4 regions of the Massilia paldalensis genome follow, and region 2 is predicted to be linked to each of the others. Evidence: predicted binding sites of a transcription regulator. Region 2 holds the regulator's gene; each other region holds the start of a gene.
The links. The regulator FNR, encoded in region 2, switches genes on or off when oxygen is low (the NO sensors DNR and NnrR bind a similar motif). The targets are predictions, from matches to a motif close to TTGATNNNNATCAA.

Region 1: a site for FNR is predicted at 2,139-2,152, ahead of ACI1V7_RS21350 (KamA family radical SAM protein). Genes of this name have one in related genera too.
Region 3: a site for FNR is predicted at 2,516-2,529, ahead of ACI1V7_RS07105 (universal stress protein). Genes of this name have one in related genera too.
Region 4: a site for FNR is predicted at 2,426-2,439, ahead of ACI1V7_RS16400 (OmpW/AlkL family protein). Genes of this name have one in related genera too.

What each region holds. Positions count from the first base shown of each region.
Region 1 covers NZ_JBJCIU010000004.1:440,458-446,148, reverse strand. Annotated here, with positions in the region: gene ACI1V7_RS21360 (methyl-accepting chemotaxis protein) at 1-1,480, opposite strand, end outside; gene ACI1V7_RS21355 (cache domain-containing protein) at 1,531-1,980, opposite strand; gene ACI1V7_RS21350 (KamA family radical SAM protein) at 2,329-3,651, shown strand; gene ACI1V7_RS21345 (MFS transporter) at 3,665-4,972, shown strand; gene ACI1V7_RS21340 (fumarylacetoacetate hydrolase family protein) at 4,941-5,691, shown strand, end outside.
Region 2 covers NZ_JBJCIU010000001.1:1,035,517-1,041,207, forward strand. Annotated here, with positions in the region: gene ACI1V7_RS04650 (DUF885 domain-containing protein) at 1-1,726, shown strand, start outside; gene ACI1V7_RS04655 (porin) at 1,829-2,926, opposite strand; gene fnr (fumarate/nitrate reduction transcriptional regulator Fnr) at 3,003-3,770, opposite strand; gene ACI1V7_RS04665 (DUF2721 domain-containing protein) at 3,873-4,349, opposite strand; gene ACI1V7_RS04670 (cytochrome ubiquinol oxidase subunit I) at 4,500-5,691, shown strand, end outside.
Region 3 covers NZ_JBJCIU010000001.1:1,607,775-1,613,465, forward strand. Annotated here, with positions in the region: gene ACI1V7_RS07085 (hypothetical protein) at 1-412, opposite strand, end outside; gene ACI1V7_RS07090 (putative quinol monooxygenase) at 713-1,018, shown strand; gene ACI1V7_RS07095 (universal stress protein) at 1,047-1,484, opposite strand; gene ACI1V7_RS07100 (universal stress protein) at 1,494-1,979, opposite strand; gene ACI1V7_RS07105 (universal stress protein) at 2,006-2,443, opposite strand; gene ACI1V7_RS07110 (MaoC family dehydratase) at 2,556-3,392, opposite strand; gene ACI1V7_RS07115 (branched-chain amino acid ABC transporter substrate-binding protein) at 3,529-4,656, shown strand; gene ACI1V7_RS07120 (TetR/AcrR family transcriptional regulator) at 4,673-5,314, opposite strand; gene ACI1V7_RS07125 (diacylglycerol/lipid kinase family protein) at 5,671-5,691, shown strand, end outside.
Region 4 covers NZ_JBJCIU010000003.1:376,973-382,663, reverse strand. Annotated here, with positions in the region: gene pabB (aminodeoxychorismate synthase component I) at 1-1,657, shown strand, start outside; gene ACI1V7_RS16400 (OmpW/AlkL family protein) at 1,740-2,357, opposite strand; gene ACI1V7_RS16395 (glutathione peroxidase) at 2,550-3,149, opposite strand; gene ACI1V7_RS16390 (PPK2 family polyphosphate kinase) at 3,291-4,136, opposite strand; gene ACI1V7_RS16385 (CoA-binding protein) at 4,133-4,561, opposite strand; gene ACI1V7_RS16380 (peptidoglycan recognition protein family protein) at 4,674-5,315, shown strand; gene ACI1V7_RS16375 (F0F1 ATP synthase subunit epsilon) at 5,478-5,691, opposite strand, start outside.

The DNA of each region.
Region 1 (5,691 bases), on a different contig from region 2:
CGGCCGCCGCGGCCTGCTCGACCAGCGCCGCATTCTGCTGCGTCATGTCGTCCATGTGGCCGACGGCGAGGTTCACTTCGGCGATGCCCTGGGCCTGTTCGTCGCTGGCCGCGCTGATGCGCTTGATGATGTCGTTCACCTGCTGCACCGAGGCGACCACGCTGCCCATGCTGGCGCCGGCTTCGTCGACCGACGCGCTGCCGTTGTCGATGATCGCGACGGAGTCGGCGATCAGCGCCTTGATCTCCCGGGCCGCCGAGGCCGAGCGCTGCGCCAGCGTGCGCACCTCGCTGGCGACAACCGCGAAGCCGCGTCCCTGTTCGCCGGCGCGCGCCGCTTCCACCGCCGCGTTCAGGGCCAGCAGGTTGGTCTGGAACGAGATGCCGTCGATGACGCCGATGATCTCGACGATCTTGCGCGAGCTGGCGCGGATCGATTCCATGGTCGCCACCGCGCGGTCCACGGCCTGGCCGCCGCTGCCGGCCAGGCGCGCCGCCTCGGCCGACAGTTCGGTGGCCAGGCGCGCATTGTCGGCATTGCCCTTCACGGCATGGGTCAGCGTTTCCATCGCGCTGGCGGTCTGCTGCAGCGAGCCGGCCTGCATCTCGGTGCGCGTGGACAGGTCCAGGTTGCCGCTGGCGATTTCCTTCGACGCCGTGTCGATCGAACGCACCGCATCGAGCACGCTGCGCAGCGTGCGGTTAAGGTTCGAGATGGTCTGGTCGAGGGCGCGCGAGGTGTCCGCGATCTCGTCGTTGCCGGCATTGTTGGCGCTGGTGCCCAGCCGTCCCTCGGCCAGTTCGCGCACGACGCCGGAGATCGCGCCGATGTCGCGCAGCATGGCGCGCCGCACCAGCATCGTCACGGCCAGCGACAGCGCGATCGACAGCAGCACGAGGCCCGCCATCGTCGTGCCCAGCGTGTGGAATTCGGCGCGCGCGGCGGCGTAGGCCTGTTCGCTGAGCGTCTTTTCCAGCGCGGCCAGGTGGGCCAGCTGGCCGTTCAGGATGCCGAATTCCTTTTCCGCCTTCTGCATCGAGTTGGTCGCGATCGACTGGTCGACCTGGGCCATCTCGATGGTCTCCTGCACGCCCTTGCGGTAGGCGGCCAGCGCCGCCAGCGAGGCCTCGACCGGCGCGCGCTCCGCGCCCTCGGCGACGCGCGCCAGGTCGTCGAGCCTGGCCTTGATGGCGGCGTGGCGCGTGCCGATGTCGGCCGCCAGGGCATCCAGCCGGTTCCTGGCGAAGCTGCCGCTGACCCAGGCCAGCAGCTGGTAGGCGTTGGCGTGGACGTACTTGGCGTCGCCGGCCACGTCGGCCACGTCCTTCAGGCGCGCGGCGCGCACCTGCACCATGTTTTCCAGCGATGCGTTCTGGCGCACCATGCCGTAGTAGGCGGCGCCGGACAGCATCAACAGCAGCGCCAGCACCAGGCTCGGGGCCAGCAGCAGCTTCGGACCGATTCGCAGTTTGTTCAGCATTCTTTGCTCCCGCTAGAAAAATGGCGCGGCCGTTCCCGCATCGCTGCGCATCACTTCTTGTACAGGCCCGCTTCCAGCACGACGCCGTCGACGAGCAGGATGTAGGTGGTCTTCGGTTCGATCTTGCCGGTGGTCGGGTTCTTGTACTGGTAGTCGACCCAGCCCTTGCCCTTGCTCGCGGCCAGTTCGATGATCTCGCGGCGGTACTTCTTGCCGTTCGCATCGGGCACGTCGGTGAGATCCTTGCCGACGATCGAGGGGTTGTAGGGGTGGGCCAGCACGATGCCGGTCTTGACGTCACGCAGGTCGACATACAGCGAGCCTTGGACGAAGTCCGGATCCTTGGCGTTGATCCGTTTCATCATCTCTTCCTTGCCTTTGGCCTTGATCAGCGTGGCGCCACGTTCGGCCATGGCGATCGCATCCTTCTCGGTCGGTTCGTTGGCCAGCGCCGGGGCGCAGGCAAGGCACAGGGCGGCAGTAATGGCGAGCAGTTTCATGGGAAATCCTTTCATGGGCTGGGATGTTTCCTAATTGCATTTCGTACTCTACGTCGCGCTGTCCAGCCCCCTGTTGCGATCGCGCAATCAGCTCGAGGTGTGCGCGCGCAAGGACAAGGCTGATAATGCGCATGATGTTCGCCCACACACCGACACACTTGATTCGTGGCAACTCCCTCCGCCAACCTGCTGACTACTATTAGTTCCCGCAGGAAATAGATTCTTCATGTCAACCCACCTTCCACGCAACCTAACCGTCTGGAGACTCCCGTGAGTACCGAAGCGACGCCAGCGAAGTTCAAGCCCTACACCCGCCAGTCGATCGTGCATGCCCGCCAATGGCAGTGGATGAGCCCCGAGTTGCAGGAAGCCGTACAAGTGGTGTCCCATGTGCTGCCGTTCCGCACCAACGAATACGTGATGGAACAGCTGATCGACTGGAGCAGGATCCCGGACGATCCGATCTACCGCCTGACCTTTCCGCACCGCGACATGCTGCCGGCACGCGAGTACGAGCAGCTGCGCGACCTGGTGCTGTTCAGGAAGGACGAGGCGGCCATCGCGAAGCTGGTGCACGACATCCGCATGCGCATGAACCCGCATCCGGCCGGCCAGATGACGCACAATGTCCCGCGCGTGAACGACGCGCCGCTCAAGGGCCTGCAGCACAAGTACAAGGAGACCGTGCTGTTCTTCCCGAGCTCGGGCCAGACCTGCCACGCCTACTGCACCTTCTGCTTCCGCTGGCCGCAGTTCGTGGGCATGGAAGAGATGAAGTTCGATGCGCGCGAATGCACGGAACTCGTGTCCTACCTGGCCACGCATCCGGACGTGACCGACGTCCTGATCACTGGCGGCGACCCGATGATCATGAATACGCGCTCTCTCGCCGAATTCATCGAGCCCTTGCTCAAGCCGGAGCTGGCGCACATCCAGAACATCCGCATCGGCACCAAGTCGGTCGCGTACTGGCCGCAACGCTTCGTGTCCGACAAGGACGCGGACGATTTGCTGCGCCTGTTCGAGAAGGTGGTCGCATCCGGCAAGAACCTGGCGCTGATGGGGCACTACAACCATGCCGTGGAGCTGCGCCAGCCGGTGGCCCAGCAGGCCGTCAAGCGCATCGTCGGCACCGGCGCCACGCTGCGCATGCAGGGGCCGCTGATCCGCCACATCAACGAGGATCCCGCCAGCTGGGCCGAGCTGTGGACCACGGGGGTGCGGCTGGGCGCGATCCCGTACTACATGTTCGTCGAGCGCGACACCGGGCCGCGCGAGTACTTCTCGCTGCCGCTGGCGCGCGCCCACGAGATCTTCCAGTCCGCCTACAGCATGGTCTCGGGCCTGTCGCGCACCGCGCGCGGGCCGTCGATGAGCGCCTTCCCCGGCAAGGTCGTGATCGACGGCGTCGTTACCATCAACGGCGAGAAGCTGTTCGCGCTGCAGTTCCTGCAGGCCCGCAATCCCGCCTGGGTGCGCAAGCCGTTCTTCGCCAAGTACGATCCGCAGGCCACCTGGCTCGACCACCTGGTGCCGGCGTTCGGGCGCAAGAAGTTCTTCTTCGAAGGCGACGATGCCGGCCATGGCCCGGCCGGCCGCGTGGTGCCGATCCTGCCGGCGCCGCGCCAGCACGACCGCCGCGCCAGCGACAGCCAGCCCGATGCCGCCTGAGCCGAGCGTCCCCATGGACGGCGACCGCGCCCAGGCGCCCATGCAAGGCGCGACGGTATTCATCTACGTCTTCCTGCCGTTCGCGCTGGGCCACTACCTGTCCTCGCTGCTGCGCAACGTGAATGCGGTGCTGGCGCCCCATCTCATGGGCGAGCTGGCGCTGGGTCCGGGCGACCTGGGGCTGCTCACCAGCGCCTTCTTCCTTGCCTTCGCGCTGGCCCAGCTGCCCGTGGGGATCGCGCTGGACCGCTACGGGCCGCGCCGCGTGCAGCTCGTGCTGATGCTGCTGGCGGCATCGGGCGCGCTGCTGTTCGCGCGCGGCACCGGCTACGGCCAGCTGGTGCTGGCGCGCGCCGTCATCGGCGCCGGCCTGGGCGGCTGCTTCATGTCGGCCGTGAAGGCGATCTCGACGTGGATCCCGCCCGCGCGCCTGCCGACGGTCCAGGGCTACCTGATCGCGGCCGGCGGCCTGGGCGCCGCCTCGGCGACCGTGCCGGTGCGCATGCTGCTCGAGCATACGGACTGGCGCAGCCTGTTCGTGCTGATGGCGTTGCTGACGGCCGGCTCGGGCGTGCTGATCTGGCTGGTCACGCCGCGAGCCGCGCCGGCGGGCGCGACCTCGCCCGCCGTGCCGACGCTGGACTCGCTGCTCGACGTGGTGCGCGCCCCGGCCTTCCGCACCACGATCGCGCTGGTGCTGGTGCCGCATGCCGTGTTCTTCGGCATCCAGGGCCTGTGGATCGGGCGCTGGCTGTCCGACGTGGCGCGCTTTCCGGACGGCGCCGTCGCCTACCTGCTCTACATGGGCATGGCCTCGGTGATCGTTGGCGCGATCGCGGTGGGCATGGTCACCGAGTGGGCGGCCAGGCGTGGCATCGCGGCGCTGGACGTGGCGGCGGCCGGCATCGTGCTGTTCGTGCTGGTGCAGGCGGCCATCGTGTGCAACTGGGCGCCCAGCCTGCAGGTGCTGTCGGTGCTGTTCACGCTGGTGGGTACCATCACCGGCATCGAGTACGCGATCGTCGCGCAAAGCCTGCCGCGCGAGCTGACCGGAAGGGCGGCCACCTGCCTGAACCTGTTGATCTTCGTCGGCGCGTTCCTGGCGCAGGCGGGCTTCGGCCAGGTGGTCGGCCTGTGGCCGGCCAGCGCTGGCGGCCATTACCCGGCGCTGGCCTACCGCGTCGCGTTCGGCGCGCTGGTGGCGGTGCAGCTGCCCGGGCTGGTCTGGTACTTCCTTCGACGGCGTCCGGTAAAATGCGGGATTGCTATGCTCACCCAGAAGGAAGACTATGAGATTGGTTCGCTACGGTCGCCCCGGTAAGGAAAAGCCGGGCCTGTTCGACGAGGAAGGCCGCTTGCGCGACCTGTCCGGCATCATCGACGACATCGGCGGCGAGGTGCTGTCGGAAAAATCGCTGCGCAAGCTGGCCAAGGTCGACTGGAAGACGCTGCCGCTGGTACGCGGCAACCCGCGCTTCGGCGTGCCCGTCAAGGGTGTCGGCAAGTTCATCGGCATCGGCATGAACTACGCCGACCATGCCGCCGAAACGGGCGCGCCGATTCCCAAGGAACCGATCCTGTTCATGAAGGCCACCAGCAGCCTGTCCGGCCCCGACGATCCGATCCAGCTGCCGCAGGGCTCGAAGAAGACCGACTGGGAAGTGGAACTGGGCGTCGTCATCGGCACCCGCGCGCAATACGTGAGCGAGGCCGACGCGCTGAAATACGTGGCCGGCTACTGCGTCGTGAACGACGTCTCGGAGCGCGCCTTCCAGTTCGAGATGGGCTCGCAGTGGGACAAGGGGAAAGGCTGCGACACCTTCGGTCCCGTCGGTCCGTTCCTCGTGACCAAGGACGAGATCTTCGATGTGCAGGACCTCGACCTGTACCTGGAACTGAACGGCAAGCGCATGCAGACCGGGAACACGTCGAACATGATCTTCTCGGTCGCCCAGATCGTCAGCTACCTGTCGCGCTTCATGACGCTGGAGCCGGGCGACATCATCACCACCGGCACGCCGCCGGGCGTGGGCCTGGGCC
Region 2 (5,691 bases):
CACCCAGGCTGCCCAGGCCACCCAAAACGCGGCGTTCGCCGCCTGGGCCGACCGCTTCGCCGAAGACTGGGTGCGCCTCAATCCGCAATCGGCCACCTCCACCCAGTACTTCTCCGGCAGCGAACAGGAAGCGCTGGACCGCCAGCTGACGCCGCAGACGCCGGCGCAGCGCAAGAAGGTCGTGGCGCTCGCGAAGACGGGCGTGGCCCGACTCGACACATTCCTGGCCGGGCCGCTGAGCGAGGAGCAGCGTACCTCGGCCGCGGTGATGCGCTGGTCGCTGGCGAATACGGTGGCCAGCGAACCGTATGAAGACTACAGCTTCGTCTTCAACCAGTTCGGCGGCGTGCAGGTGGGCCTGGTCAATTTCATGACGACGACGCATCCGCTGCGCCGCGCGGCCGACGTGTCCAGCTACCTGGCGCGCCTGGACCAGATCGGTGCGCGCATGGACGAGGCGCTTGCGCGCGCGCAGGCGGCGACGGCCAAGGGCTTGATCCCGCCGCGCTTCATCCTCGAGCGCGCCCAGTTCCAGGTCGACAAATTCCTGGAGCCCGCGGCCGGCCAGAACGTGCTCGTGACCACGTTCGCCCAGCGCAGCGAGAAGCTGTCCGACCTGGCGCCGGAAGCGCGCGACAAGGCGATCGCCGACGCCACCCGCATCGTCGAGACGAAGATCCGTCCCGCCTACCGGCGCGTGCAGGCCTACCTGGCCGCGCTGCATCCGAAGACGAACGACACGGCCGGCATCTCGCGCCTGCCGAACGGCGCCGCCGCCTACCAGCACGCGCTGCGCACCTACACGAGCACCAACCTGACGGCCGCCGAGATCCACGCGATCGGCCTGCGCGAGGTGGCGCGCATCGAAGGGGAGATGGACCGCCACCTGCGCACGCTCGGCTATACCGAGGGCAGCGTCGAGCAGCGCATGGCCAAGCTGGACGTCACGTTCCAGCCGAAGGCGGAGCCGGACCCGCGTCCGGAACTGCTGCGCAAGTACGCGGACATGGTGGCCGACGCCGAACGGCGCAGCGCCTCCATCTTCAACCTGACGCCGCGCGCCCCGGTCGAGGTGCGGCGCGAACCGCCGCTGACGGAGCCGTCGGCCGCCGCCCACTACACGCTGCCGGCGCCGGACGGCAGCCGTCCCGGCATCTTCTGGGTGCCGATGCGCGGGCCGACGTTCGACGTGATCCGCATGCGCAGCCTGTCCTACCACGAGGCGGTGCCGGGCCACCACTTCCAGCTGGCGATCCAGCAGGAACAGACGGGATTGCCGAAGTTCCGCGCCCAGCGCATCTTCGGCGGCGGCAGCGCCCACAGCGAGGGCTGGGCGCTGTACGCGGAGCGGCTGGCGGTGGAGCAGGGCTGGTACGAGGGCGACGTCCCGGGCCTGCTGGGCGCCCTCGGCTCGGAACTGTTCCGCGCGCGCCGCCTCGTCGTCGACACGGGCCTGCACACGAAGGGCTGGACGCGCCAGCAGGCGATCGACTACGGCATCGGCGCGCAGGAAGTGGAGCGCTACGTCGCCTGGCCGGGCCAGGCCTGCGCGTACATGATCGGCATGTTGCGCATCATCGACCTGCGCGAGAAGGCGAAGAAGGAATTGGGCGACAAGTTCTCGCTGCCGGCGTTCCACGACGTGGTGCTGAAGAACGGGTCGGTGCCGCTGGACGTGCTGGGCGAGGTGATCGACCGGTGGATCGTGGTGCAGAAGGCAGCGTAACGAATCCGTCGTCCCTGCGCAGGCAGGGACCCAATTGCCGGCGCACTGTCGGCGCGAACAGCACTTGGGCCCCTGCCTGCGCAGGGGCGACGTTGTGCGGACTTAGAAATTGTGCCGCATCCCCAACACCGCGCCGCGCAAGGTGGCGCCGGCCTCCGGCCCGATCCCGTTGATGGGGAAGTCGTAGGTGGCATTGCGCTCGTTGTCCAGCAGCGTGTAATAGGCATACAGGCTCGTGCGCTTGGACAGCATGTAGTCGTAGCCCAGCGTCGCGTGCGTCGCACCCGTGTCCGGCCCGCTGTGCAGGAAGCCGATCGTCGCCGTCGACGCGCCGCCGGCGTCGCCCGCGCGGCCCACCGTCAGACGCAGGCCGTGCAGGCCCATCTGGTGCGAGACGGAGACGAAGGCCGCATTGCGCGGCAGCTTGCCGCTGGCCGTCTCGTATTCCAGGCGCTCGCCGACGACGGCGACGCGGGTCTGGCCCCAGGACGTCTTGCCGAACTGGTAGGCAAGGGCCGCCTTGCTGCCCGTGTCGTCCAGGCCTGGTCCCTGGTACTCGTGGTGGCGTTCGTGCGCGACCGTCGCGTACCACGGGCCGTCGGCATAGATGACGGCGGCCGACCACAGCGACGGCTTGGCGCCGTTCGCGGGGGATTCCTCGTTCATGCCGCGCGTGAGGCGCAGCGACAGGCCGTGCCACTCGGGCGTCCAGTAGTGCAGGGAGTTGGCCTGGCGGCGGTCGAAGGAATACGTGTTGTTGACGTTGTCGACCGAGGAGCCGGAGCCGTTGGCCAGGATGCTCATGTAGCCGGCCGTGGTCGGGTAGAACGGGTCGAGGCCCGACGTGGCGCCGTTGTACGCGGTGACCCAGTGGCCGGCGAACAGCGTGCCCCAGGGACCGTCCAGGCCCACGCGGGTATCGCGCCGGAACGGCTCGCCCGCGCCCGTGTCGGGCGACAGCGTGCCCTCGAGCTGGAAGATCGCCTTCAGGCCGCCGCCCAGGTCTTCGCTGCCCTTGAAGCCGAGCACGGAGCGGTTGTTGACGAGGCGGGTCTGGGTGAAGCCGCTGCCGTTGTCGACGTGTTCCATCGAGACGTTCAGGCGGCCGTAGATCTGCACGCCGTCCTGGGCGTGCGCGGTGTGGACGGCGGTGGCGCACAGCAGGCAGGCCGCGGCGCCGAGGTGAAGCTTGTGGGACATTGGCAATCTCCTTCGCCCCGATTGTGCAGGGCCAGGAGCAGCTTGCCAGCTATCCGAACGTATACCGTGGGCCGCCTCAAGCCATGGGGCTGCACTGCTCGGTGCCGGCCGCCATGGCCTTCAGCCGCGCCGGTTCGAGCAGGATCACTTCGCGCTTGTCCACCTGCACCAGGCCCATCTTCCTGAAGCGCGACAGCAGGCGGCTGATGCTCTCGATGGTCAGGCCCAGGTAGTTGCCGATGTCCTCGCGCGACATGCGCAGCTGGAAGCTGGTCGAGGAATAGCCGCGCGCGGCGTAGCGGGCCGACAGGTTTACGAGGAACACGGCGAAGCGCTGTTCGGCGCGCATGTTCCCAAGCAGGAGCATGACGTTCTGTTCGCGCGTGATTTCCTTGCTCATGATGCGGTGGAAGTGGCGCAGCAGGTTGGGCACTTCGCCGAACAGGTCTTCGAGGTTGTCGAACGGGATCTCGCACACCTCGCTGTCTTCCAGCGCGACGGCGTCGCAATGGTGGCGGTCGCCGCTGATCGCATCCATGCCCAGCAGCTCGCCGGCCATCTGGAAGCCCGTGATCTGGGCTTCGCCGGCCGCGTTCACCTGGTAGGTCTTGAAGTGGCCGAAGCGCACCGCGTACAGGCTGCGGAACGGCTCGCCCATCTGGTACAGGCGCTCGTCGCGCGCGATGCGGCGGCGCCGGCCGATGATCTGGTCGAGGCGGTCGATCTCGGCATCCGCCAGGCCCATCGGCAGGCACAGCTGGCCCATGCTGCATTGCTGGCAGCTGACCTTGAGGGCCTGGATGTTCAGCGGCTGGTCGGGAGTAAGGATGGCGGCGTGGTTCATGGCGGGAAGGGGAGCATCGACAAGGGAATTATAGTCGCCATTGTCGCGAATCTCGACCATCGGGGCGCTTTCCTACCCCTTCGGCCGCCAAAAGTGTCGCATTCAGGTACGCTGCTCCTGCATGTGCCGGTCCAGTTCGGGCATGTCGTCGGCCTCGCGGTCGAGTGGCATCTTGATCAGCCGGTTTTCCTTGACGACGAGGGCGGCGGCCCAGATCACCATGGCCAGGCCCACGACGGTGGTCGCGGCGCCTGCGTACTTGAGGAAGGACGTGCCCTTGAAGATGGCGTCGGCGACGGCGATGATCAGGGTGCCGATCAGCAACATGGCGGCGTACAGGCCGAAGTCGGTCGCCCGGCGCATGCAGTCGATGCGGCGGCGGTACAGCGCGACCTCGTCGCGGATCGTCTCCTTGCGCTGGCCGTCGGCACCCTGGCGGTAGTTGTCGACCAGGCTGCGGTAGCGCTCGTAGGCGCTGCTGTAGCGTCCCTGTAGCAGGTGCATGAACATCCACGATGCGAAGACCAGGCCGGCATTGGGGCCGACGGCTTGCAGCACTTCCTTGAGTTCGAAATCCATGGGCTTCCTTCGGCGATGCGCCGGACGGCAAGGCTTGCGCGTCTTACCTGCATCAAATAACGATGCAGTGTGCATCGCACGGGCGAACGCGGCAAGCGTGTGCGCCCCGTGCGCATGTAAGATTGGCCATACGACCTCGGGAGGACTTTCATGTTCGGATTGGCGGCACTGGATTTGGCACGCGTGCAGTTCGCGTTCACGATGTCGTTCCACATCCTGTTCCCGGCCATCACGATCGGCCTGGCCAGCTACCTGATGGTGCTGGAAGCGTGCTGGCTCAGGACCAAGCGCCAGGTGTTCGTCGACCTGTACCACTTCTGGCTGCGCATCTTCGCCGTCAATTTCGGCATGGGCGTCGTCTCCGGCATCGTGATGGCCTACCAGTTCGGCACCAACTGGGCCGCGTTTTCCGAATACGCGGGCGGCATCGTCGGGCCCCTGATGACCTACGAGGTACTGACGGCCTTCTTCCTCGAGGCGGGCTTCCTGGGCGTGATGCTGTTCGGCTGGACCCGCGTGGGCCCCGGCCTGCACTTCCTCGCCACCTGCATGGTGGCGCTGGGCACGCTGATCTCGGCCACCTGGATCCTCGGCGCCAACAGCTGGATGCAGACCCCGCAGGGCTATGCGATCGAAGGCGGACGCATGGTCCCCGTCGACTGGTTCGCCATCGTGTTCAATCCCTCGTTCCCCTACCGCCTCGCGCACATGGCGATCGCCGCGTTCCTCGCCACCGCGCTGTTCGTCGGCGCGTCCGCCGCCTGGCACCTGCTGAAAGGGAACGATCGCCCCGCCGTGCGCACGATGTTCTCGATGGCGATGTGGATGGCGCTCGTGGTGGCGCCCGTCCAGGCGCTCGTCGGCGACATGCACGGCCTGAACACGCTGCGCTACCAGCCGGCCAAGATCGCCGCGCTGGAGGGCCACTGGCAGAACGAGGGCGACGAGCCGCTGCCGCTGCTGCTGTTCGGCGTGCCTGACATGGAGCAGGAGCGGACCCGCTTCGCCGTCGGCGTGCCGCGCCTGGGCAGCATCATCCTCACGCACACCTGGGACGGCCAGATCAAGGGCCTGAAGGAGTTCCCGCGCGACGAGCGGCCCAATTCCCTGATCGTGTTCTGGAGTTTTCGCGTCATGGTCGGCCTGGGCCTGTTGATGATCCTGCTGGGCGCCTGGAGCCTGTGGCTGCGCCGCGGCGGACGCCTGTACACGCAGCGCGGCTTCCTGCGCTTTGCCGCCTGCATGGGACCGGCGGGGCTGGTCGCCGTGCTGGCCGGCTGGATCACCACCGAGGTCGGCCGCCAGCCCTGGGTCGTGTACGGCGTGCTGCGCACGGCGGACG
Region 3 (5,691 bases), 570 kb from region 2:
GCGCGGCGTGGCCGTGCGCGCGCTGCCTGCTCGTGTGCGGCGCGACCGCCAGGGCCAGGTCGGTGCTCAGCCGGTGCAGCGAGATCACGTCGCGCAGCGCGGTGGCGACCTGGCGCCCGAGCGCGCAATCGCCGCCTTCCACCTGGGGCATGACCCGGTGCAGTGCCGCGAGGATCACGGCGTTTTCCTCGCGGTGTTCGTGCAGGCGCACGTAGCCCAGGGTCTCCATGATGAGTTCCTCGTGGCGGAACACGGCTTCCACGGCGGCCACCGTCGCGCCGAAGGCATGGGTGAACCCGTCGTCGGGATGGGCGCAGGTGTCGTCCAGGCGCCGGCACAGCGTCTTGCGCGAATGGCGGATCGCCGCGCACATCGCAAGCGGGCTCGACGGGTGTAGTTGGTGCGGCGTCATGGCGCGGTTTCCTCCTGATTCGATACCTTGCAGTTTCTCTGGGTGCTGCATCCGAGTATTTGATCGAAGTCAAGATGCACCAAGATCGACCGTTGCTTCGTGGCCGGGCACGCGGCGCGGCGAATGAGCATTGGACGCCGGCATCGACCGACAGTTCAGGCGTTTCGCCTTTTCTCCTGCCCTGGCGCAAAAGAGGGGTACCCACGACGCCGGTTTGGCGATTCGTCTACACTGTCGGACCCGCCTGACGATCCCGCCGGCGGACCCCATGCGGCGCTGCCGCTTCGAGAAAGGAATTGTATGGCCAAGGTTACCGTCATCGCCACGCTGCGCGCGAAGCCGGGCAAGGAAAACGAATTGCAGGATTACATGACGACGCTCGTGGGCTACACGCGCGCCGAGATGGGCTGCCTCGACTATGACCTGCACCGCTCGCAGGCGGATCCCTCCGTCTTCGTCATGTACGAGAACTGGACCGACCAGAGCGAGCTCGACAAGCACCTCGCGATGCCGTACATGGTCGACTTCAAGAGGGCGGCGCAGGATCTGCTGGTCAGCCCGCCCGAACTGCAACTGCTGGACATGGTCAGCGCGCCCAAGCGCTGATCGGCCACCGGGCGCGCCCGCGCCCGGTTCAACGCACCACCAGCACGGGGATCGCGCTGTGGGTGAGCACCTTCTGGGTCTCGCTGCCTAGCAAGCGGGCCACCAGCCCCTGGCGGCCATGGGCCGCCATCACGACCAGGTCGCAGCCATGGTCGCGCGCGGCCTGGATGACGGCCTCCCAGGGCCGGTCCAGCCGGCTCAGTTCCGTCGTCGCCGGCACCGACGCTTCACGCGCGCGCCGCATCACGTAGTCGAGCGCATCCTGCGCCAACTGCACGCGCTCGCGCCGCCAGGCGCCGCGCGCCGGGTCTTCCACGACGGCCGGATCGGGCGCCAGGATCATCGGCGCGCAGGCGTGCACGCCGACGATGCTCCCGCCGCCCAGCCTGGCCAGGCCCAGCGCCGTCTCCAGCGCCAGCGCCGCCCGTTCGGCGCCGTCCGTGGGCACCAGGATGCGCTTGTACATGACGCTCTCCTAAGGCGACGGCGTGCCTGCCTGGGCCGCTGCGCCGGGCTTGCCTTGCGGTCGCAGCACCAGCACGGGCACCGTGGACGCCGCCAGCACGTCCTGGGTGACGCTGCCCAGCAGCAGGCGGGTCAGGCCGCGCCGCCCGTGCGTCGCCATGAAGATCAGGTCGCAGCCGTGCTTGCCTGCGTGCTCCAGGATGGCCTGGCTGGCCGAATGGGCGATCGTGGCGACGGTGGTGCAGGCGACGCCGGCGGCGCGCGCCGCCGCCGCGATCCGTTCGACGTGGCGATTCGCTTCCAGCATCAGCGTCTCGGCTTCGATGGCGGGGTCGATAGCGACCGCGCCGTCGATGGCCGTGGTCGGCAGGTAGGGCTGGGCGACGGCCAGCGCGACGATGGCGCTGCCGTTGGCGCGGGCAAAGTCGATGGCGGCGCGTTCGGCCGCGGCGGACAGGTCGGAGCCGTCGGTCGGCGCCAGGATGCGTTTGTACATCGGCACGTCCTCCTGCATGGCGGGATTCAGCGGTGCACCAGCACCGGGATGGTGCTGTGCACGAGCACTTTTTGGGTTTCGCTGCCGAGCAGCAGCCCGGCGATGCCGCGCCGGCCGTGCGAGGCCATCACGATCAGGTCGCAGCCGAGGCGCTGGGCGGTGTCGACGATCGCGGACCACGGCGCGTCGGACTCGAGCACTTCGAGGCGGCACGGCACGCCGGCCGCCTGGGCGGCGCCGGCGATGGGCGCCAGCAGCGTCAGCGCGCGTTCGCGGCTGGCGACGGCATATTGCTCGGGCGTGTCCTCGAGCATCGTGGCATCCGTGCTGAACACGCGGAAGGGCGGGATGACGTGCAGGGCCACGACCTCGGCGCCCAGCTCGCCGGCGAAGGTCAGTCCGGCATCTGCCGCACGGCCGGAAGCTTCCGACCCGTCGGTCGGCAACAGGATGCGCTTGTACATGGTTCGTCTCCAACGGCCGCCTGGTGGCGGTTCCCAGGTTCCCTAGGATCGCGAAAATGCACGGTGCATTCCTTGATATGGATCAAAAACTCCTGGATGCCAGGCGGGATGGTCAGGCGAAGCGGAAGCTGCCTTCCGCGACCGGGCGGCTGCCGGCCCCCACGCTGAAGTGGCGCGCCCCGAGGTCGGCGGCCAGGATCAGCTCGCTGCCGAGCGCTGCCGGCGCCTTGAAGCGGCCGTCGAGGCTGACGATGCGTCCGCCGCCGGCCTGCTCCAGCTCGGCGCAGGCGCGGGCCAGCGTGTGCATGCCGTGGATGATGGGGCGTTTCATGCCCATCAGCCGGGCCGACCAGCCCCACAGGTGGATCGGGTTCCAGTCGCCGGAAACGGACGCGTATTCGCGGCCGCTGTTCCGGCCCAGCTGCCAGCGCGCCACCGGCGCCAGCGCCCCATCGCCGGCGCGCGCCTGCTTGCGCGGGCCGCGCTGGCCGCGCACCACCAGGTAGGTGCTGTGGCAGGTGAACACCTCGGCATCCTGCTGGCGCGCGACGGTGTCGAGCTCGGCAAAGACGGCGCCGTTGTCGGCCGGCGGCCGGATGTGCACGCTGGTAACGAGCAGCAGCGGGACGTCGCGGCGCGCGTCGCCATGGACGTGCAGGCTGTTGGCCGTGTGCACGGTACCCGGCAGGCGGAACGGGAACGCGGCATCCAGCATGGTGGCCACCTGGGCGCGCTGGGCCAGCAGGTACCAGTAGGTCAGCGGAATGCCTTCGTCGCGGAAGCCGAGCGCCTGGCGGTAGCGGCGCAGGTGGTTGCCGTCGATCTGGTCGAGGGCGAAGCAGGTGCGCGGCGTACGTACGCCGGCAAGGCGGCGCGGGCGGCGGAACAGCGCGCGCAGCATCGTGGCGCCGTTCAGGGAAGGCAAGGGAAGGGGACTGTCAGCGGTCATGGTCGAAGAAACATGGGACTGCGAAAACTGCATTGTGCCTGAAAGACGATGTTGCTTTGCGCTACCTGTTCCTTCGGACTATACTCTATACCCTGGTATTTTTGCATAAAGAATGACTTTTTTAGATGAGGATGGAATGAAGAAGCAGACGTTGTTGATGGTGGCGCTGTCCGCCGCCGGGGTCGCATCGGCTCAGGAAACGGTGCGCATCGGCCACGTGGCCGCGATGACGGGCCCGGTGGCCCACTTCGGCAAGGACAGCGAAAACGGCGCCCGCATGGCGATCGATGCGCTCAATGCGCGCGGCGCCACGATCGGCGGCAAGAAGGTGAAATGGGTGCTGGTGCCGGAAGACGACGCCGGCGATCCGAAGCAGGCGACGGCGGCCGCCCAGAAGCTGGCCGATGCCCGCGTGAACGGCGTGATCGGCCACGAGACCTCGGGCACGACGATCCCGGCCTCGAAGATCTACTACGACGCGGGCATCCCGCAGATCTCGGCATCGGCGACCAATCCGAAGTACACGCTACAGGGGTTCAACACGACGTTCCGCGTCGTCGCGAACGATACCCAGCTGGGCCGCGGCCTGGCGCGCTACGCCGTCAAGAGCATGGGCGCCAAGCGCATCGCGGTGGTGGACGACCGTACCGCCTACGGCCAGGGCCTCGTCACGGAATTCTCGAACGGCCTGCGCCAGCAGGGCGTCAATGTCGTGGCGCGTGAATTCACGAACGACAAGGCCACCGATTTCGCCGCGATCCTGACCAAGATCCGCGCCAGCAACCCGGACCTGGTGTTCTTCGGCGGCATGAATGCCGTGGCAGGCCCGATGCTGCGCCAGATGAAGCAGCTGGGCATGAATGCGAAGATGATGGGTGGCGACGGGATCTGCTCGGATGCGATGCAGCCCCTGTCGGGCAATACGATGACCGACGGCCAGGTCGTGTGCGCCGAGGCGGGCGGCGTGGAGGAATCCGGCAAGGCCGGCATGGAACGCTTCCGCGCCGACTACCGCAAGCGCTTCGGCATCGACGTGCAGATCATCGCCCCGTATTCGTACGATGCCGTGCTGGCGATCGCCGCCGCGATGGACCGGGCCGGCTCCTCGGCGCCGGCGAAGTATCTGCCGGAACTGGCCAAGAGTAACTACAAGGGCGTCACGGGCACCATCGCCTTCGACAAGAACGGCGACATCCGCGACGGCGTGCTGACCCTGTACACGTTCAAGGGCGGCCACCGCACGCCGATCGCCGTCACCAAGTAAGCGCCGGCCGCGCCGCTCAGGACGGACGCGGCGCCCGCCCGGCTTCGTGGCCGGGGGCGGCCGGCGGGTGCGGCTGGGCCAGCATCAGCTCGTCGATCATCGTGCGGGCGGCCTTCAGCACCTGCTCCGCGACCTGGGGATTGCCCTTGGCGGCGCCGCGCGCGACGGCGATGCTGCCGATCATCGTGGCGACGACGACCATGGCACGGGCAAGCGCGTCCGAGCCCGGTTCGTTGTCGGCGATCTGGCGCTCGAACGCCCGCACCATCACCATATAGCCTTCGGCGAAACGGGCACTGATCGCCTTGTCCTGGCGGCCGATTTCGCTGGCCGACGCGGACATGGGGCAACGGCTGGCGTAGTCGTGCAGGGCATCGGCGGTAAGGTAGTCGTCGAGATAGCTGCCGAGGTCCGGCATGCCGTTGATCGTGCTGGAATACATGCGCGACGCACTCTGGTCGAGGCCGTATGACAGCGCCTCCAGCGCCAGCTCTTCCTTCGACCTGAAATGGGCATACAAGGCGCCGTGGGTGAGTCCGGCTTCCTTGCTGATCTCCGCTACCCCGACGCCATCGATGCCGCGCTCGCGAAACAGCTTGCTCGCGGCACGGATCAGGGCGGCACGATTTTCGGCCGCCTTTTCTTTGCTGATTCTCATGGCTTTGCCTATTGTGGTGGATTCGGCGTCCGCTTGTGCGAGTCGGCTGCACCGGGGGCAGGGGCGCGCCTCGAGCGGATCGTTATGATTGTGAGCGTTAGTATATCTGTTCGCCGTTTACCCGCGGGTAGCGAAAATATTGACACACTCTGCCCCGTCAATGACGACCGGAGCAAGGTGGGGCGCGAGGTCAAGCGTTTTACATTATATCCATAATTTGTGACTGGGGGGGGATGACCGTTGGTTACCGGAACGCGCGTCCATACGAACCGCTGCCGTTGGCGAAAACTGCTATCCTCGGGGCGCGATGCCGGCGGCATCGCTCCGATCAACCCTGAAGCAGGAAAGCGACAGCAATGCCGACGACCGACCCGCGC
Region 4 (5,691 bases), on a different contig from region 2:
GCTTGGCGTGGCCGCGCACCCCCTCGAGGGCCAGGCGCCGCTGGCCCAGGTGCTGCTGTTCGAGCGCGTGGCCATGCTCGACGCGGAACAGGTGCACGACTGGCTGGCGCGGCGCGCGCGCGACGATGGCCAAGACGACGGCCAGGGCGATGCAGGGCCGGCCGGCATCGCCGCCATTCAGCCCAACGTCGACGAGGCGGCTTTTACGCGCGCGATCGAACGGATCCGCGACTACATCGCCGCCGGCGATACCTACCAGGTCAATTACACCTATCGCCTGCGCTTCGATGCCTTCGGTTCGCCGTTCGCGCTGTATGCGCGCCTGCGCGCGCGCCAGCCGGTGCCCTACGGGGCCCTGGTCGGCCTGCCCGACGGCCGTACCGTCGTGTCGCTGTCGCCGGAACTGTTCATGCGCCACGACGCCGGTCGCCTGCTGGCGCGGCCCATGAAGGGCACGGCGCCGGCGGCCGACGATGCCGCGCTGGACGACGTCCGTGCCCAGCAGCTGGCGGCCGATCCGAAGAACCGCGCCGAAAACCTGATGATCGTCGACCTGCTGCGCAACGACCTGGGCCGCGTCGCCCGCACCGGCAGCGTCGGCGTGCCCGCGCTGTTCGAAGTGAAGCGCTACGGCAGCGTGCTGCAGATGACCTCCACCGTGCAGGCGCAGCTGCGCCAGGATGCGTCCTTGAACGACGTCTTCGAGGCGCTGTATCCGTGCGGCTCGATCACGGGCGCGCCCAAGCGCCGCACGATGGAAATCATCCACGAACTGGAACCGGCCGCGCGCGGCATCTACACGGGCGCCATCGGCTGGATCGATCCGCCGGCCGCGGGTGCCGCCATCGGCGACTTCTGCCTGTCCGTGCCGATCCGCACGCTGGTGCTGCAGCCGGAACAGGCGGGCGTGCGGCGCGGGGAACTGGGCGTGGGCGCCGGCATCGTCCACGACAGCGTGGCCGCCGCCGAATACGCCGAGTGCCGCCTGAAGGCGCGCTTCCTGACGGGCATGGGGAGCGACTTCGAGCTGTTCGAGACCATGTTCGCCACCCGCGAGGAAGGCTGCCGCCACCTGGAACGCCACCTGGCGCGCCTGCGCGCGTCGAGTGACTATTTCGGCTATCCGTTCGGCGACGAGGTCGTGCGCGCCGGCGTGCTCGCCGCCTGCGCCGTGCTGCCGCCCGGGGTGCCGCACCGCCTGCGCCTGGCCCTGCTGGCCAACGGCGAAGTGGTTGTGCAGACGGGCGCGCTGGCGCCGCTGGGCGACCCGGACGAACCGGTACGCCTGCTGCTGGCCGATGCGCCGGTGCGCTCGAACGACCTGTTCCTGCGTCACAAGACCAGCATCCGTGCGCGCTACGACGCCGCCTGGCGCAACGCCGAGGCGCAAGGCGCGTTCGACACGCTGTTCTTCAACGAGCGCGGCGAACTGGTCGAGGGCGGGCGCAGCAACGTGTTCGTGCGCGTGGCCGGGCGCTGGGTCACGCCGCCGCTGTCGTCCGGCCTGCTGCCCGGCGTGATGCGCGCGCTGCTGCTGGAGGATCCGGCCTGGAACGCGGTCGAGGTGCCGATCACGCGCGAGACGCTGGAACGCGCGCAGGAGATCGTCGTGTGCAATGCGCTGCGCGGTCCATTGAAGGCCGTGCTGGCGCGCTGAGCGAAAAAAAACCGGCGCGAGGCCGGTCGGAAAGCCGGCGGGGGCCGGCGCGCTTTTGGAGAAAGCGGCAATCGTTGCGGTATCAGAAGCGGTAGCCGACGCCCACGCCGAACAGCACCGGGTCGACCTTCACGCGGCTGGCCCTGGCGCCGCCGATCGTCACGTCGCTGCGGATCTGGGCCTTCTTGACGTCCAGGTTCAACGACCACTTGTCGTCGATCCTGACGTCGACCCCGGCCTGGACGGCGCCGCCGACGCTATCGTGTTCCAGGCTGGCGGCGCCGTCGAGCAGGCGCACCTTGGACAGCAGCGTGTAGTTGATGCCGGCGCCGACATACGGATCGATGGTGGCGCCCGGCAGGAAGTGGTACTGCAGGGTCAGCGTCGGCGGCAGGTGCTTGAAGGTGCCGATGCCGGCGCCATCCAGCGTGACGGTGTGCTTCTGCGGATAGGTCAGGATCAGTTCGGCCGCCCAGTGCGGCGTGAAGAAGTACGAGATGTCGACTTCGGGGATCCACTTGTCGCTGACGTGGAGGCGGTCGCTGGCGCCGACGCCGCCGACCGGATCGGACTTGTCGGCCGGATCGATGTGCACCGCGCGCGCGCGCACCAGCCACGGCGACTCCTGCGCCATGGCGGGCGCGGCGACGGCCGCCAGGCCCAGTGCGGCCATCATCAGTTTCAGCATCGACTTGTTCATGGTGTTCCCTTTCTTCGCGTTGTGTTGTTCAGCGAAGGGAAGTTTATTGATCAGCATCAACAAAATCGTTGATGTGCATCAAAATCCACCAGAACCATAACGCCGTCGTTCCCGGCATTGCCGGAAACGACTCCCTGCCTCCGCAGGGACGACGTTTTTTGACGTTGTTTGATGTTACTTGACTAGCCCGGATCAGCTACCCAGCGCCTTCTCGATCTTGCCCACCAGCGCCGGATCCTCCGGCGTCACCTTGCTCGGGAAGTAGTCCGTCACCTTGCCGTCGCGCCCGATCAGGTATTTGTTGAAGTTCCACTTGGGCTGGTTGCCCGTCGCCTTGATCAGTTCCGTGTACAGCGGATTGGCCTTGTCGCCGGAGACCACGGTGCTGGCGAACATCGGGAACTTCACGCCATAGGTGTTGTAGCAGAGGTCGGCGATCTTCTTGGCGTCGGCGTCTTCCTGCTTGAAGTCGTTCGACGGGAAGCCCAGCACCACCAGACCGCGCGGCGCGTACTTCGAATACAGTTTTTCCAGGCCGTCGTACTGCTTGGTGTAGCCGCAGTAGCTGGCCGTGTTCACCACCAGCACCACCTTGCCGGCGTACTGGCACAGGTCCTGCGGCGCCTCGTCCTGCAGGCGCTTGAAGGTATGGTGCAGCACGGCCGGGCAGCTGGCCGGGGCGGCCGCTGCCGGCTGGGCCGGAGCCGCCGATTGGGCCTGTGCGGGGGCCGTGGCGACGAAGGCGGTGACGGCGGCGCCGGCGGAAAACAGCAGGGCGAGGGTCTTGGACATGGAAGCGCTCGAACGAGGTTGAAAGAGCTTCATTCTATGCCAAGAGCAGGGGACGTAGGGTGGGCACCACGTGCCCACCGAACATGCGCGTCACGCCAGCGCGCGGTGGGCACATGGTGCCCACCCTACTGGGATAGTCTGCTAGTCGATGCGCACCTTGGCCAGGTCGGCCTTCGGTTCCGGCCACTCCAGCTTCATCCCCTGCATCGTCTCCAGCATCAGGTGGGCGATGATCAGGTTGCGGTGGGTCTTGGAATCGGCCGGCACCACGTACCAGGGCGCGTGGTCGCGGTCCGTCGCGTTGATCGCATCCGCATAGGCCTTCTGGTAGTCGTCCCATTTTTCGCGCGCGACGAGGTCGGCCGGATCGAACTTCCAGTGCTTTTCCGGGTCGTCCAGGCGCTCCTGCAGGCGCTGTTTCTGTTCGTCCTTCGACAGGTGCAGGAATACCTTCACGATCGTCGTGCCGGATTCGGACAGCAGGCGCTCGAAGTCACGGATCTGGGCGTAACGGCGCTCGCACTCGTCGCCATCGATTCCCCCCATCACGCGCGGCACCAGCACGTCTTCGTAGTGGCTGCGGTTGAAGATCGCGATCTCTCCCTTGCCCGGCATGTGCGGGTGGACGCGCCACAGGAAATCGTGGGCCTGCTCGCGTGCCGTCGGCGCCGTGAACGCGGTCGACGACAGGCCCATCGGATTGATCTGCGAGAACAGCGCGCTCACGGTGCCGTCCTTGCCCGAGGTGTCCATGCCCTGCAGCACCAGCAGCAGCTTCTTCTGGCGCGCCGCATACAGTTTTTCCTGGAGCTTGGCGACCTGGCCCGTCAACTCGGCAGTAAGCGCTCGCTCGCGCTCCTTGACCTCGGCCTTGCCGTTGCCTTTACCGTTTCCCTTGCCGTTCTTGCGCAGCGGCGTCTCGCTGGCGGACTTGTCGTCCAGTTTCAGGTCCTTGGGTGCGCGGAAGCGTTCGAGCATCGACTTCATGCGCGGTCCGCCATCTTGCGATGCTCGATCAGCATGCAGTGGTTCATGACGACGTCCAGGCCCGCCGCACGCGCGAGGTCGGCAGCCACCTGGTTCTCGATGCCGAGCTGCATCCACAGGGCGCCGGCGCGCACGTCGATCGCATCCTTGGCGACGGGCGGTACCTCTTCCGATTTGCGGAACACGTCGACGACGTCGATGTGCTGGCCGTCCTGCGCCAGCATGTCGGCCGCTTCCTGCAGCGTGGCGTGGACCTTCTCGCCCAGCAGCTCCTGGCCGGCATAGGCGGGATTGACGGGCAGGATGCGGTAGCCCTGCTGCTGCAGGTAAGTGGCCACTTCGTGGCTGGCGCGCTCCGGCTTGTTGGACAAGCCGACGACGGCGATGTTCTTCGCGGCGTGGAGGATCTGTTCGATGGTTCGCATGGCGGATTCTTGGCGTGGTGTTGTCGTTGTCGCCAGCTTATCAGGTTCGCCAGCCTGTCCGGCGCAACGATGCCAGCGTTGCCTCTCCGGTAAGAATATGGAAAGATGGGGCATGTCCCTGCGCCCTGCCCTCGCCTTCCTGTGCTGCCTGCTGCCGCTGCTTGCCGGCGCCCTGCCCGCGCAGGCGCAAACGCTGGCCGACGTCGGACGCGCCATCGTGCCCGTGCGCGACTGGGGCGGCACGCCGGTGGACGCCGCGCGGGCGCGGAAGCAGGTGGTCACTCACATCACCCTGCACCACCAGGGCGAGCCGTTCGCGCCGGGCACCGATCCGCGCCAGTACCTGCGCAATCTGCAGGCATGGTCGCGCACCACCCAGGGCTGGCTGGACATCCCCTACCACTACATCATCGACCTCGACGGCCGCATCTACGCAGGACGCGACATCGCCTACGCGGGCGACACCAACACGGAATACGACCCCACCGGTCATGCGCTGATCGAAGTGGTCGGCAACTTCGAGGAGGTCGAGCCGAACCAGCGGCAGCTCGATGCGATCGTGGACTTGATGGCGCTGCTGGCCGATCGCTACCACGTGGGCCTGGACGGGATCCGCACGCACCGCGACTATTCCAGCCGCACCGTGTGCCCCGGCGCGAACCTGTACCGCTATGTGCAGGAAGGGTATTTCCGGCACCACGTGGCGCTCAGGCTGGCGCGGGAACATGCCCTGCTGGATGAACAACAGCGCTGACCAACGTCGTCCCTGCGCAGGCAGGGACCCAATGTTGCATGCGTGTCGACAGCTCCCGCAGAACTTGGGTCCCTGCCTGCGCAGGGACGACGTTGGTAGAGGCGCGTCAGACAATAAAAAAGGCAGCCCGCAGGCTGCCTTTCATGACGCTGGACCAGCGTATCAGCGACCGCGCGAACGCAGTTTCTGAATGGCGGCCAGCTGCGCGATCGCCGCAGCCAGTTCGGCTTGCGCCTTGGCGTAGTCGATCTGCGTATCCTTGTTCAGCATCAGCTCTTCGGCCATGCGCTTGGCTTCCTGGGCTTTCGCTTCGTCCAGGTCGGCGCCGCGGATCGCGGTGTCGGCCAGTACGGTCACGCCTTTCGGCTGGACTTCC